2 regions of the Shewanella litorisediminis genome follow, and region 1 is predicted to be linked to the other one. Evidence: predicted binding sites of a transcription regulator. Region 1 holds the regulator's gene; the other holds the start of a gene.
What was found. Region 1 encodes sigma-54, which starts transcription at its own class of promoters, with help from an activator protein. Its sites were predicted from a motif close to GTTGGCACGNNNNTNGNNT; they were not measured.

Region 2: JQC75_RS11785 (flagellar hook-length control protein FliK) is a predicted target of sigma-54. The motif match lies at 2,792-2,810, and genes of this name have one in related genera.

Annotation. Positions count from the first base shown of each region.
Region 1 covers NZ_CP069213.1:3,589,139-3,596,285, reverse strand. Annotated here, with positions in the region: gene JQC75_RS15915 (molybdate ABC transporter substrate-binding protein) at 1-373, shown strand, start outside; gene JQC75_RS15910 (hypothetical protein) at 449-880, shown strand; gene mgtE (magnesium transporter) at 869-2,233, opposite strand; gene JQC75_RS15900 (HPr family phosphocarrier protein) at 2,304-2,579, opposite strand; gene rapZ (RNase adapter RapZ) at 2,566-3,417, opposite strand; gene ptsN (PTS IIA-like nitrogen regulatory protein PtsN) at 3,414-3,857, opposite strand; gene hpf (ribosome hibernation promoting factor) at 3,860-4,147, opposite strand; gene JQC75_RS15880 (RNA polymerase factor sigma-54) at 4,178-5,659, opposite strand; gene lptB (LPS export ABC transporter ATP-binding protein) at 5,771-6,502, opposite strand; gene lptA (lipopolysaccharide transport periplasmic protein LptA) at 6,499-7,053, opposite strand; gene lptC (LPS export ABC transporter periplasmic protein LptC) at 7,040-7,147, opposite strand, start outside.
Region 2 covers NZ_CP069213.1:2,679,116-2,686,262, forward strand. Annotated here, with positions in the region: gene fliM (flagellar motor switch protein FliM) at 1-361, opposite strand, end outside; gene fliL (flagellar basal body-associated protein FliL) at 400-924, opposite strand; gene JQC75_RS11785 (flagellar hook-length control protein FliK) at 1,008-2,705, opposite strand; gene fliJ (flagellar export protein FliJ) at 2,859-3,305, opposite strand; gene fliI (flagellar protein export ATPase FliI) at 3,309-4,649, opposite strand; gene fliH (flagellar assembly protein FliH) at 4,618-5,520, opposite strand; gene fliG (flagellar motor switch protein FliG) at 5,520-6,557, opposite strand; gene fliF (flagellar basal-body MS-ring/collar protein FliF) at 6,550-7,147, opposite strand, start outside.

The DNA of each region.
Region 1 (7,147 bases):
CGGTGACTATGCCTTTCGGGTCTTTGAGTTGGCAGAAACTGTGACACCCGGCGCCGAGGCAAGACTCAAAACCAAGGCACTGCAGCTTACAGGTGGGCCAAACAGTGCCAAACCGCCCAAGGGCGTAAACCCCTATGCCCATGTGATGAAAACCCGCCAGGCGGATATCTTTTTGACCTACTGCACCAATGGTCGTCTGGCCAGTAAAGAATATGCCGAGCTGCAGTTGGTGCCTTTACCGGACAATTTGGCGGTGGGCGCCGACTATGGGCTGTTGGTGATAGATGGGCGTGCCAGGGCGCTGGCCGACTACATTTTGTCCCCTGCCGGACAGGCCATTCTCAGCGATTATGGGTTTGCCGCGCCACGCTGATTGTGTTGCCGGACTTGCAAGATAAAAAATAAATCATTTAAATGAAAAGTAACTTTTATCAAGGAGTCCGGCGCTATGGGTCATCCTCGTGGAGTTGCACTGGCAGTGGAACGTCTTGGCGACAATGTGCGCTTGCTGTTTTTGCATTACCAGGATCGCGGATTGAAGGTTTCGCTCAACATCGAAGGCCAATGCTGTGAGCTTACATTTGAAAAGCTATTGGGGTTCAGGGTGTTGGATGAGGGCGATCTGCTGGAATACTGGGCAGAACTGAGCCTGTCCAACGGTTGGTTATATGAGGTGTCAGAGGGGGGCTGGCTCGAGCAGGAAAGCTTGCGCAGCGGCTTTATGGCCAGCAGCCACCATTCACCACGGGAGTTTTTGGTGGTGACCGAGAAAGAGTGCATCTCAGTGTTAACCCTGGCGATGCAGCCCCAGGTTCGCTGGTGTGATTGCCAGCAAGTCGTACAGTACACCCCATTGCCCGGTGACGCTTCAGCGCATTAAAAATGCCGTTGCCAAACCTAAAAAGGCAAACAACCCTATCACGTCTGTGACTGTGGTCAGCACCATACCACCAGCCAGCGCCGGGTCAATTTTAAGTCGTTTAAGCAGCAAGGGAATGCTGGCGCCGGCGAGCCCTGCCACAGTCATGTTGATCAACATGGCGCCGCCTATCAATGCCCCAAGGGCCAGATCGCCTTTCCACAGCCAAATGGCCACAAATACCAAAATTGACCAGAGTAAGCCGTTGAGAAAGCCGATGGCGAGCTCCTTGCCGATGAGCCAGCGGGAGTTGCTTTGGCCTATGTGACCCAGCGCCATGCCCCTTATCACCAATGCCAGAGTTTGATTGCCTGCCACACCGCCCATGCTGGGCACTATGGTCATCAGGATGGCGATGGTGGCGAACTGTTCCAGGGTAGACTCGAACATATTGCTGACCGAGGCCGCCAGCAGGGCGGCGAACAGATTGACCGTCAGCCACAGGGAGCGGCGGAAACTGCTTTTCAGGACGGGGCCAAAGGTATCTTCATCATCGTCCATGCCGGCCATCCCCATCATGGAGTGTTCGGCATCCTCCCGAATAACATCCACCACATCGTCGATGGTGATGCGCCCCAGCAGTTTGCCTTCTGCGTCTATTACGGGGGCCGACACCCAGTCGTGGCGCTCAAACAGGGCCGCGACCTCGGTATCCGACATGCTCGCCGGAATGCCTTCGATATCGGCATCAATCAGCTCACGAATGGGCATGGAGGGGTTGCAGGTGAGCAAGGCGGTCAGCCGCACCGCCCCGAGCAGCACATCGTGCCGGTCCACGACATAGAGCATGTCTGTGGCCTCGGGAAGAGAACCGAGCTGGCGCAGGTAGCGCAAAATCACGTCCACATTCACATCGGGGCGTATGGTGACCGTGTCGGTATTCATGATGCCGCCGGCGGTCTCTTCCGGGTAGGAGAGCGCCTGCTCGGCGCGGCTGCGGTCCTGAATCGACATGGACTGCAGCACCTGCTTATAGAGGCTGTCGGGCAGGGAGCGCAGAATATAGGCCAGATCGTCAGTATCCAGCCCCGCTGCCGCACGGGCCAAACGCTCCGGGCTCATCTGGCGGATAAACTTGTCTTTCATCTCTTCGCCGAGCTCTTCGAGCACTTCACCGGCAAGCTCAGGGTCGATAAGTTGCCACAGTACCTGACGGGTGCGGGGGGGAGAGGATTCGAGCACCAGGGCGATGTCGGACGCCGCCATGTTAAGCAGCATCTGGCGCACGTGCACAAACATGCCGCTGCCCAGGGCTTCGTTGAGCCGATTCAGCAGCAGCTCGGTTTGTTCGTTATCAAGAAGTTCGACAGCCATCGCTTTCCCCCAAGAGATGAATTGGGAGATATATTAGCAAATTTAAGGGGATGGACGAAACGAAGCCGGCTCAGCAGTCTTCGTCGAAGCGGGCGTTGATGAGGTTACACACGGCATCCATGGCCTGCTCTGCGTCCTCACCTTCGGCAATAATATGGATGGTTTTTCCCATGCCGGACTCAAGCATCAAGAGGCCCAGTACGCTGGCGGCCGAGGCCTGTTTGGTGCCCTGAACCAGGGTTACACTGGCCTTGAATTCCGATGCCAATACCGCCAGTTTGGTGGCGGCACGGGCGTGCAGGCCCAGCTTATTGACTATGGTGACGTCACGTTCAAGTTTTGGCATTCAGTTCCCGGTGGCGGGCCTCAACCTTGTGGTGAGAGTTGGCGAAGCGTTTGGCAAGCTGCTCGGCGATGTACACAGAGCGGTGTTGACCACCGGTGCAGCCAATGGCGATGGTGAGGTAACTGCGGTTATTGCGCTCGAGGTGGGGCAACCAGGTTTCCAGCAGGTTTTCGATTTGCCAGATGTACTTGTTGACCAGGACCTGGCGCTCTAAAAACAGCTTAACCGGCTCATCCAGACCTGTAAGGGGCCTAAGCTCCGGTTCCCAATGGGGATTGGGCAGAAAGCGGGCGTCAAACATAAAATCCGCTTCTGTGGGCATGCCATGCTTGAAGCCGAAGGATTCGAAGATGATCACCAGCTCTTTGTCGGTGCGGCCAAGCAATATTTGCCTGACGGCATCGGCCAGTTCGTAGACATTCAGATTGGAGGTATCTATGAAGTGGTCGACCATGTTGGAGATGGGGGCCAACATCTTGCCTTCAAGCTTGATGGCTTCCTGCAGTGAGACCTTGCTGCGGGACAAGGGATGCAAACGGCGGGTTTCGCTGTAGCGTTTCAGCAGCACCTTGTCGCTGGAGTTAAGGAAAAAGCTGGTGAGCTCTACGCCTTCGGGGAGCCTTGCCAGCTCTTTTTCGAGGGCCTTTTCCTGCTCCGGCATATTGCGGATATCGATACTGATGGCGACCTTGTCGTTATTGCCCTTAAGCTGGGCAAGCAGTGGCCCAATCAGCTGCAGTGGCAAATTATCGACGCAGTAGTAGCCCAAGTCTTCCAGTACCCTGAGGGCTACCGACTTTCCGGAGCCTGAGCGCCCGGAGACTATAACGAGTTTCATCCGGTGATTACCTGATAAAGTTCCTTTTCATCGTGACTCTTGCGCAGCTGCTTGAGGATCTGCTTGTCATTCAGCTTTTCGGCCATGGCGGCCAGGGTGCTGAGATGTTGCTGACACTGGTCCGACGGCACCAGCAAAGCAAACAGAATATCCACCGGCTGCTTATCAATGGCGTCATAACCTATGGCTTCTTCACACTTGATAAGCACAGCCACAGGCTTGTCTATGGTGCCAAGGCGGCCATGGGGAATGGCAATACCATTGCCAATACCAGTGCTGCCCATTTTTTCACGGGCCAGCAGGCTTTCGAATATCTCTTGTGACGAGAGGGAGGGATTCTGGGCAGCAGCGAGATCGCTAATCAGCTCCAGCACCTTTTTCTTGCTGCCCGGAGTGGCACAGCTAGTGCACTCCGGCGCCAGGATGGTACTTAGTTCCATCGTTAATGTTTGGTCAGTTTCTCTTTGTGTTTAATAACCTGACGGTCCAATTTATCAATTAGGGCGTCAATGGCGGCGTACATGTCTTCATGTTCTGAAGTGGCGAATACCTCGCCACCGTTGAGGTGAAGCTTGGCTTCTGCGATTTGCTGCAATTTCTGAACATTGAGAACAACGTGGACATTATTGATCTGTTCGAAATGGCGTTCAAGCTTGGAGAACTTGCTCTCTACGTAGTTACGCAGTGAATCAGTGATTTCGATATGATGCCCAGTCAGATTGATTTGCATAGACACTTTCCTCCAAAGACCTTGGGTGGGTTATAAACTCTTACGTTGGTTCGACGGTGGGATCAGCATCGCCTCTCGGTATTTGGCGATAGTGCGTCTTGCAACGTTGATTCCTTGTTCTGCCAGAAGTTCCGCCATTTTGCTGTCGCTTAATGGTTTCTTCTGATTTTCTGCTGCCACCAGCTTCTTGATAAAGGCACGGATGGCAGTAGATGAGCATTCTCCGCCATCTTCGGTCCCGACGTGGCTGGAGAAAAAATACTTGAGTTCAAAGATACCCCTTGGGGTATGCATGTACTTTTGGGTGGTAACCCGTGAGATGGTGGATTCGTGCATCTCTACCGCTTCGGCGATATCGTTGAGCACCATGGGTTTCATGGCCTCTTCACCATACTCAAAAAAGCCCTGCTGGAACTGCACTATGCAGTTGGCGACTTTCAGCAGGGTGTCGTTGCGGCTCTCCAGACTCTTGATAAACCACTTGGCCTCTTGCAAATGCCCGCGGATAAACTGGCTGTCGGCCTGATTACGACTGGTGCGCGCCATGGCGGCATATTGCTGGTTCACACTCAGTTTAGGCATACAATCGGGATTAAGCTCTACAACCCAACGGCCATTTTTTTTACTGACCGAGACATCGGGAATGACATACTCGTCTTTGGTACTGGTGACAGACTCGCCGGGACGGGGATTCAGCCCCTGGATAAGGACGATTGCGTCTCTGAGCTCTTCTTCCTTGAGGCGGGTTTTTCGCATCAGGGTGCGGAAGTCGCGGTTGGCAATCAAATCCAGATGGTCACGGATAAGCAGCTTGGCATTGTCCAGATGGGGGGTGTCTGGCGGAAACTGCCCAAGCTGAATGAGCAGGCACTCCGCCAAATCTCGGGCAGCCACCCCGATGGGGTCGAAATGCTGAATACGTTTGAGTACGGCCTCAACTTCATCCAGCTCAACCTCTTCATCGCCCACGGCCTCGAGAATTTCTTCAAGACTTTGGGTCAGATACCCCTTGTCATCGATGGCATCTATGATGGCAGTGGCAATGGCCAGATCGGTATCGGAAAAAGGGGTGAGATTTTTCTGCCATTCCAGATGTTCGTACAGGCCTTCACTGGTTTCGCCCTGAAACGGCATATCATCTTCGCCACGGATCCCGGGGCCGGAGACGGGGGCAGCCGTAAAGACTTCATCCCAGGTGGTGTCCATCGGGAGTTCGTCTGGCATGGACTGTTGGTTGAGGGCGTCTGAAGTTTCCAGTGAGGCGGTGTCACTGGCATCGTCTGATACGGACTCCTGGTTGAACTGGTCGTCAAATTCTTTATCGCCGTCATCGGCATCAAACTGATCGCTGCCCAGTTCGTCGTCCATTTCCAACAGAGGATTGGCGTCGAGGGCTTGCTGAATTTCCTGTTGCAGTTCAAGCGAAGAGAGTTGAAGCAGGCGAATGGCCTGCTGCAACTGTGGCGTCATTGTGAGTTGTTGTCCCAGTTTTAGCTGGAGCGACGCTTTCATTGTACTGCGAATCCTTCACTAAATTATTCAGGTAGAAAGCTTTTCTATCAGGTTATCCGGTGATTTACCACCCTGATTCTCCGGATATGAGAAGGGGGCTTTGTTAATTAACTATAGCCTGAATTGCTCACCCAAGTACACTGCACGCACCTGCTGATTGTCGAGGATTTCGGCAGGGGTGCCTTCAGCAATCAAATTACCGTGGCTGACGATATACGCCTTTTCGCAGACATCGAGGGTTTCCCTCACGTTGTGGTCGGTGATAAGGACTCCGAGGCCACGATTTTTGAGTTGCTCGATAATCTTTTTGATATCGATAACGGAAATGGGGTCAACACCGGCGAAGGGTTCATCGAGCAGGATAAATCTGGGGTTGGCGGCGAGTGCCCGGGCAATCTCGACCCGGCGACGTTCGCCACCTGAGAGTGACATCCCCAGATTGTCGCGAATGTGGGTGATGTGAAACTCTTCCAGCAGCTGCTCCAACGACTCTTCGCGCTCATCGGCATTCAGCTCTTTGCGCATCTGCAATACGGCCATGATGTTGTCACGCACCGAGAGCTTGCGAAAGATGCTGGCTTCCTGTGGCAGGTAGCCAATGCCTTTGCGGGCCCGCAGGTGCATGGGATCCAGCGTCAGGTCATCGTCATTGATATGTATGCTGCCCTTATCGCTCTGCACCAGGCCGACCACCATGTAAAAGGTGGTGGTTTTTCCGGCGCCGTTGGGGCCCAGCAAGCCGACTACCTGACCGGTGTTGACGGTGAGGCTGACGTTTTTGACAACCTGGCGGTTTTTGTAACTCTTGGCGAGATTACTGGCCTTCAGGGTCAGTTGGGTCATTGTTGTTTCTCTTGCTGAGGTTGCTCTGTCTTGCCCTTATCCTGCAGATCCTGCTGGTAATTTTCGGGCTTGATGATGGTGATAACCCTGTCGTCTTTTTTACCGCTGCTTTGGGAGGTGAGCTGCTGCTTTTCGATGTCGTATACGATGGAGTCGGCACTGACCTGGCTGCCATCCTGCTCGACCTTGGCGTTGCCTTTGAGGCTCATAACGCGACTGTCGATGTTGTAGCTGATTTCTTCGGCGCTGGCATGCACTGTGCGGCCATCTTCAACCTGCTGGCTGTAGGTGGCAGGGTTACCCTTGGCGAGCAGAATACGCTTGCCGCTTTTCTCGTCGGTAAAGGAGCTCAGTTCTCCGGCCTTCAGCACCAGGCTGCCCTGGGTCAGGGTAACCGGGCCTTCGTAAACGATGCGTTTGTTTTTCAGGTCGGCATAACTGTTGGCCGCGGCAATTTTTACTTCCTGGCTCAAATCAAACTTGGTGTTGGCAAAAGCCACGGCGCTGCAGGTGCAAAGCAGCACCAGAATGAGCGACTTATTTAGGTTCATAGGTTCCCTTAATCTTGCTTAAGAGCTTAACTTCCTTGGCGTTGAGATCAGCATAGAGGCCATGGCCGCTCAAGTGGAAGTTATTGCCGCTGAT
Region 2 (7,147 bases), 910 kb from region 1:
ACACCAGCCGCGCTTCCATGGTGATAAGCGCAGTGCCTTTGAGCGGTTGAAACCGCACCATGTTCAGGCTGGTTGGAACAAACAGGGTATGAACGTATTCGCCAAACTTGAGCATCTGCACGCCGTTGATAGACACTTCAGCGGCGCGGCGCATCATATTGAACATGCTTATGCGCAAATGGCGGGCAAATCGCTCGTTAACGATTTCCAGCGTTGGCATCCGGCCACGAACGATTCTGTCCTGAGAAGAGAAGTCGTAGGAGCGCGCCGACGCGCCGGCCTCACTGACCTCTTCTTCTTCAACATCATCCACGCCGTGAAGAAGCGCATCAATTTCGTCTTGGCTAAGTAAATCCGTCACAATGTTGCCTTATTCATTTGATAGCAATAACGCCCGTGTTATTGCATCACAAAACCGGTAAAGAGCACCTTTTCAACCACTTTGCGACCGGTAACGGGCTGCAGGGTATTTTGCACATTCAGCAGCGCCAGCTGCCTGAGTTCATCCTTTCCCGCCTGGGTCGACAGCTTTTGCACATCACCACCGCTGAATGTGGTCAGCAAGGCATCTTCAATCAGGGGAATGTGTTTTTTGATAAGCACGTCATCATCGGCGCCGCGCACCATCAACTGCACCTTGATCTCCACCAAACGGCTGCGAGGTTGGCCGGGCAGGTTAAACAAAAAGGGCCTGGGCATCGCCACATAAAAAGCTTCACGTGAATTTGACTCGGCAGACGATGCCGCGCCCGCCGTTTCGGTTGTGGCCTCACTGGCGACAGGCTCAGGTTCGCTGCTGCCCAAAAATAACCAGGCGCCCACACCCAGCAGTGCGGCTACGGCGACACCAATGATGATAAAAATGCCTTTCTTACTTTTCTTGGCACTGGTTTCTTCCAGTTGTAGGGACTCTTCTTCTGCCATCTGGCTTATCCTTTTTGCTCAGCACCCGGGTGCATCAAGGCTCAATCAAGCCCAAAATAAACAAGTGTCTATAGGTTACCTGCTTAAGCGTAATAATCTATACCCGAGCTATAACTTGTTGTCTGATTTGCGCTTGATTGTAACTCTTCTGCTGGAAATTCATCCATGGTCACAAACTGGTTGCCTTCCGGGGCGTCCTGGCGTTCACGGCCGTCACCACGACGCTCATGGGATACCTGTCCATCGGTCAATTCCATGCCTTGCTGGGCAAGCAACTCTCTGAGTCTGGGCATTGCCTGCTCGACAACGTCTTTGGTTTGCTGGGCGGATACATGGAACTGTACCTGGGTTTCATTGCCCTGAACCTGGATGCGAACCATCATGGAGCCAAGCTCCGGCGGGTCAAGGCGTATTTCGGCCTGTTGTATGCCGTCCCTGACCATGGCGATAAGCTTGGTGTGCATGACAGGGGCAAATCGGGCAACCATGTCCGGCTGCGTCATGGGCCGCTCATGGGCCGTGCGAAGCGACATTGTCATGGGCTGTGCTTCGTGAATGCGGGCCTGATGCAAAGACGGTGCTTTCAGGTCGGAAACTGATTCGGTTGCCGCCAGGCTCTTGGTCTCTATGGCGGCCAAATCGGATTTATTGGCGACGGGCTCTGCAAGGCGGCCGATGGTCTCCAACGACTTAAGGGGCAGCTCTTCCCTGACTGAGGTACTTGCAGCCAAGCCCTCGTCATTGACAGGCTTTGAGGCATCTGATGCCTGGGACACAATCCCCGAAAAGTCCTTGGGACTTGCGCTTTCCGGGCCCTTGATGCCCAGAGTGTCAGCGGCAACTGTCGACGCCATTCCCCGGTCAACCGTTTGTCCGGCATCAGCCTTTGCCATATCAGCCTTTGCCGCATAAGCAATAGGAGCAGCGTCAGATTCTGCATCGCCACCCACACGAGCCATGGCCACCTCCAACCCTTTCGCCCCTGAAGGCGCACGGGTCGCAGCTTGAGTCAATGCCGCTGCAGCACCATTACCCGACTGAAGATTGGACTTGGCAACGTCTACAGCCGCATTATCAGACGGGCTCTTCAACGAAGCGTCCGTTGCCGATGGGGTATGTGCGGCTTGTGGCAGTGACTGCATAAAGAGGGCTAACTGCTCTTGGGCGTCAATATCTGATTCCAGCCCCTGAATGTCAGTCTGCAGCAGCTTTGCCAGTGCATCTTTCAGGGAGGGATTATCGGCCAATAAGCCAGTGAACGCGTCTTCATCCAGGGCGGTCAGCGCTGATGGGGTCAAACCGAGCTGTGAGGCTATTTGGTCACGCTCAGCATCATCGGCATTTTTCATCAGGGCACTGAAACGTAAAAAGAGCGCGTCAACCGCGATCGCCTGTTCGTTGTCGGCGATAACGCCATCGGTTGCCGCCTGCATTTCTGACGGTGCCGTTTCAAGCGGCAAGGCTTCGCCGCCTTTCACGGCAGCCTTATCGGCGGCAAATTGACGGGAAAAATGAATTTGGGCCAGCACGCTAGAAACCCCATCACCTGCAGCATCGGCAGTATCCGCTTCACCTTCTGCTGGAAACGAGGCATTACTTTGGTCGTCTGGCCTGGGGCCTTTTAACTGCAAACCTTTTACGGCAGACTCTTCGTAAGCTGCTGTTTTTGTGATGATAGATTCAAAATCTGCACCATCAGCTGTGGCGCTGGATGGTTCAGGGCTGGCACTGCCAGCACCGCCGCTGGCCGCGCCAAAAAGCACATTGAGGATCTGTTGCATCAGTGTTCTCCCGCATTGTCCCGGGCACTGTGTGCCGGCTAGAGACAAGGCCGATAGGGACAAAGTCTATGAGTCTGACAGGATTGCAGCAAATGCCATGCCAATCGTACAGTTATCCGAATGCTGCGCTTACCCCAGCGGTTACTGAGTCAGCTATTGCGGGCCTTTGCGGATAAACTGCTGCATGGCGAACTCATCGAGCAATTTTTGCTCTTGTCTCGCTTCTTTTGCTTCGCGTTTGTCGGCTTTGTGCTTGAGCAGCAGCTCGACCGCCTTACGTTTCTGCTGCTTTTCAAGCCAATGGCGGCGTCTGTGCTCCAACTGGCTTTCAGCGCCGGTCACGCTTTGCACCTGCTGCGAAATCGCCTGATCGATTTGCTTAATAAATCGATGAAACTGCTGATAATAGCTGGCGCTGATGTTCTTGCCTTCCTGACCGGAAAGTTGACGCATATAGTCAAGCCGGTACTGATTGAGTGCGTCCAGCTGTTGCGTCAGGCGACCAAGTTCCAACTGCGCACTGCGAAGTTGCAGTGCCGCCTGTTCCTCAGCATCCTGGGCCAGTTTTAATACCGTCAGCAGCGGGTCCGGGCGCGCCATGGATTAGCCCTTACACTGGGCGGCAATCTGCCCGAGCATGGTTTCACTGTCGGTCAGACTGATGGCATCACGCATCCCCTGCCGCAAAAAGGCGTTCATGGCGGGCTGCAGGCGAATGGCATTATCGATGCGGGGATCGCTGCCGGCGGCATAGGCGCCAATGGAGATCAAATCCCGGTTTTGCTGGTAGAGAGAATAGGTTTGTTTTACCCGGCGCATCGCCTCGAGGTGAGCCGGGCTGATGACCATGGGGGCAACCCGGCTGATTGAAGCCTCTATATCAATGGCAGGGTAATGACCCGAATCGGCCAATGAGCGGGAAAGCACTATGTGACCATCCAAAATGGCGCGTGCCGCATCCGCTATGGGGTCCTGTAAATCGTCCCCTTCGGTCAATACTGTGTAAAACGCAGTAATGGATCCCTGCCCCGGCCCACCGTTTCCGGCACGCTCGACGAGCCTGGGCAACTTGGCAAACACTGATGGCGGATAGCCCTTGGTTGCGGGAGGCTCTCCCACGGCCAGGGCAATCTCACGCTGCGCCTGGGCATAGCGGGTCAGACTATCCATCAAAAGCAAGACATTAAATCCCAAATCGCGGAAATACTCGGCAATGCGGGTGGAAGTTTCACAGGCACGCAGGCGCATCAAGGGCGATGTATCGGCGGGAGCCGCCACCACCACTGAGCGGGCACGCCCTTCAGGACCAAGGATATCTTCAATAAATTCTTTGACTTCGCGGCCACGTTCGCCAACCAGCCCCACCACAATCACATCGGCCGTGGTGCCGCGGGTCATCATGCCAAGGAGCACAGATTTGCCCACGCCCGACCCGGCAAAGAGCCCCATACGCTGCCCCTTACCCACAGTCAACATGGCGTTGATGGCACGAATGCCCACATCGAGTGGCTCATGAATTGGCCGGCGTGCCAGAGGATTAATGGCCGAGCCATGGCGTGGGGCTATGTCTGTGGTGCCCAAGGGGCCCAGACCGTCCAAAGGCTCACCACCACCATCGAGCACCCGCCCCAAAAGCGACATGCCCACATGGATCCCGGTTTGCTCACCTAATGGCCTTACCCTGGCGCCGGGCAGCACACCTTTCAGTTCTTCGATGGGCATCAGATACAGCAGGTTTTCATCAAAACCGACCACTTCGGCGATAAGCTCGCCACCCATGGTGTCGATGGCACAGAGACTGCCGACGGGGGCACGGCAACCACTGGCTTCCAGTGTCAGCCCTACCACACGTACCAGTTGCCCTTCGGCCACCGGACGATTGACCGGCAAAGATTGCCGTAGCTGACGCAGGTTATTCAGCAGATGGTGGCGACGATTTATCATCCCCCGGCTCCTGTTCAGCCCCATCCACTTCTGTTTGATTGGGGCGCCCTGTATCTGCCCCCTGCAGCTGTTGCTGCAATACCTGGGCTTCACGCTCCAGCGTTTCATGACGCTCTATCGGCGCCGCCAATACTGCCGCAATCCGGTTTTCCAGCCTCATGTCCACCCGGGAGCGCTGACTGTCTATCACCAGCTCGCCCCGCGCCAGAAGCGGGTCGCTCTCCAGCTGCCATAGTTTACGGGTGAGTTCGTCGGGGCCATACAGGCTGCTGACCAGGGTAACGTCTTCCGGATTGAGCCGGATTTTAACTTGCTGCTCTTTCAACGGCAGGCAGTCAACCCCTTCACGCAATGCTGCAAGCACATGTTCGGGATGTGTTTTTAACTCGTGCTGCAGAATTTGCTTTGCCAAGCCCATGGCGAGGGAAAGCAGTTCCTGCTCAATTTCGTTATCCAGTACCGCCATGGGTGCGGCGAACTGCTCAATCAGGCCTTCAAAGCGGGCAATCAATCGGGCGGCGTCTTCCAGACCCTGCGCCATCCCCTGCTCATGGCCCTGACGGACGCCTTCTTCGTGGCCTTCTTTCAAACCCTGTAAACGACCGGCCTCCAGCCCCTGAGCCAAGCCTTCCGCATGACCTGCCGCCAGGCCTTCCTGTTCGGCCTCGGCTCGTATCGCCTCTATTTCGGCCAGTGTGGGCGGACGGATTTCCTCTTCTTGCTCTGCAACAAAGGTTTGCCCCGGGCGCCTGCCCAGCAGGTTGGCCGGCTCTTCTTCGCGCGCAGAGGACATATCAGGCAATCGCCAGTGGGCGAATTCGTCCTGCTCCTCACCGCGCAATATGTTTTTGGGGCGTTTGCTGTCAGTCATCAGATGAACTCTTCACCGCCGCCGCCACCGAGCATGATTTCACCGGCATCAGACAGGCGTCTTGCAATGGACAGAATTTCCTTCTGGGCCAATTCCACTTCGCTGATACGGATTGGGCCCATGGCTTCGAGATCATCACGCAGCAGCTCGGCTGCGCGCTTGGACATATTGCCGAGGATCTTGTCTTTAAGCGGCTCATCGGCACCCTTGAGCGCCTTCATCAGCACATCCTGCTGCACTTCACGCAGCAAGGTTTGGATACCACGGTCGTCCACATCGATAAGGTTTTCGAACACAAACATCAGATCCTGAATTTGCTGCGCCATTTCTTCGTCGGTTTCGCGCATGGTTTCCATGAGCTGACTTTCGATGGCGGTATCCAGGTAGTTCATGATGTTGGCCGCGGCCTTCAGGCCGCCCATCTTGGCCGCCTGAGCACCACCCTGACCGGCAAATTGCTTCTCCATGATGTCGTTCAGCTCCTGCAGGGCCGCGGGCTGCACCTCTTCGAGGTTGGCAATCCGCATCAGGAGATCCAGACGGGTGTTTTCCGGGAACTGGGAGAAAATCTCCGCGGCCTGGTCTGGCTCAAGATAGGAGAGCACAATGGTTTGAATTTGCGGGTGTTCATTCTGGATAATGGTGGCCACCTGACGGGCGTCCATCCATTTCAGTGAATCCAAACCCTTGGCACCGCTGCCCATGATGATCTGTTCAATCAGGTTACCGGCCTTGTCTTCACCCAGGGCCGCCGTCAGCGCCTTGCGGACAAACTCCTCACTGTTAAAACCGATGGAGGAGAATTTCTGAATGTCATCCAGAAACTGCTTGTGCACCGCGATAACTTTTTCCTGACCAAAGTCTTCAAGCGCCGCCATGGCCATACCCACCTTTTGCACCTGTTTGGGCTCAAGGTGCTTAAGGATAGAGGCGGCATCGGCCTCACTCAGGCTCAGCAGCAGAATGGCAGTTTTTTCAACGCCGCTTAAGTTGCTGACTTTGAAACCGGATTCGGATTTTTCTTTATTTTCAGCCATTGTCCTGTTGCAACCAATTCTTCACGACTTGAGTGGAAAGCTCAGGTTCGTTGGCAACCAGAGCGCGGATAGCCTTAATCATATCATCATCTTTGTGCAGATTCGGGATGAGAATAGAGCCATCGTCGGCATAGCTGTATTCTGCATCGCTGGCATTGAGCATGCCCAGTGTGTCTGCGGCAAACTGATCTTCAATCTCTGCCAGTTCATGACCCAGGCGGCCATCATCGGGCATATCGACCTTGTCGGTGAGCAGCAGTTTCTTCAGCAGTGGCCGCACAACAAAGAGGATAAGCACCAGGATTGCCAGAGAGCCGGAAGCCAGTTTCATGGCCTTCCAGAACCAGGGCTGTTCCCACATAGGCAGCTCTGGGACTTCCTCAACCAGCTGATCCATAAAGGGCACTGTGACGACTTCGATGCTGTCACCCCGCTGACCACTGAAACCCACGGCGCCTTCAAGCAGACGACGAATATTGGCAAGCTCGGCCTCGGTGCGGGCAACACGATTTACCTGACCTTCGGTGTTGGCTTCACCGGTTTTATAGTCCACCGCCACGGATACACTCACCCGGCGCACCACGCCAACC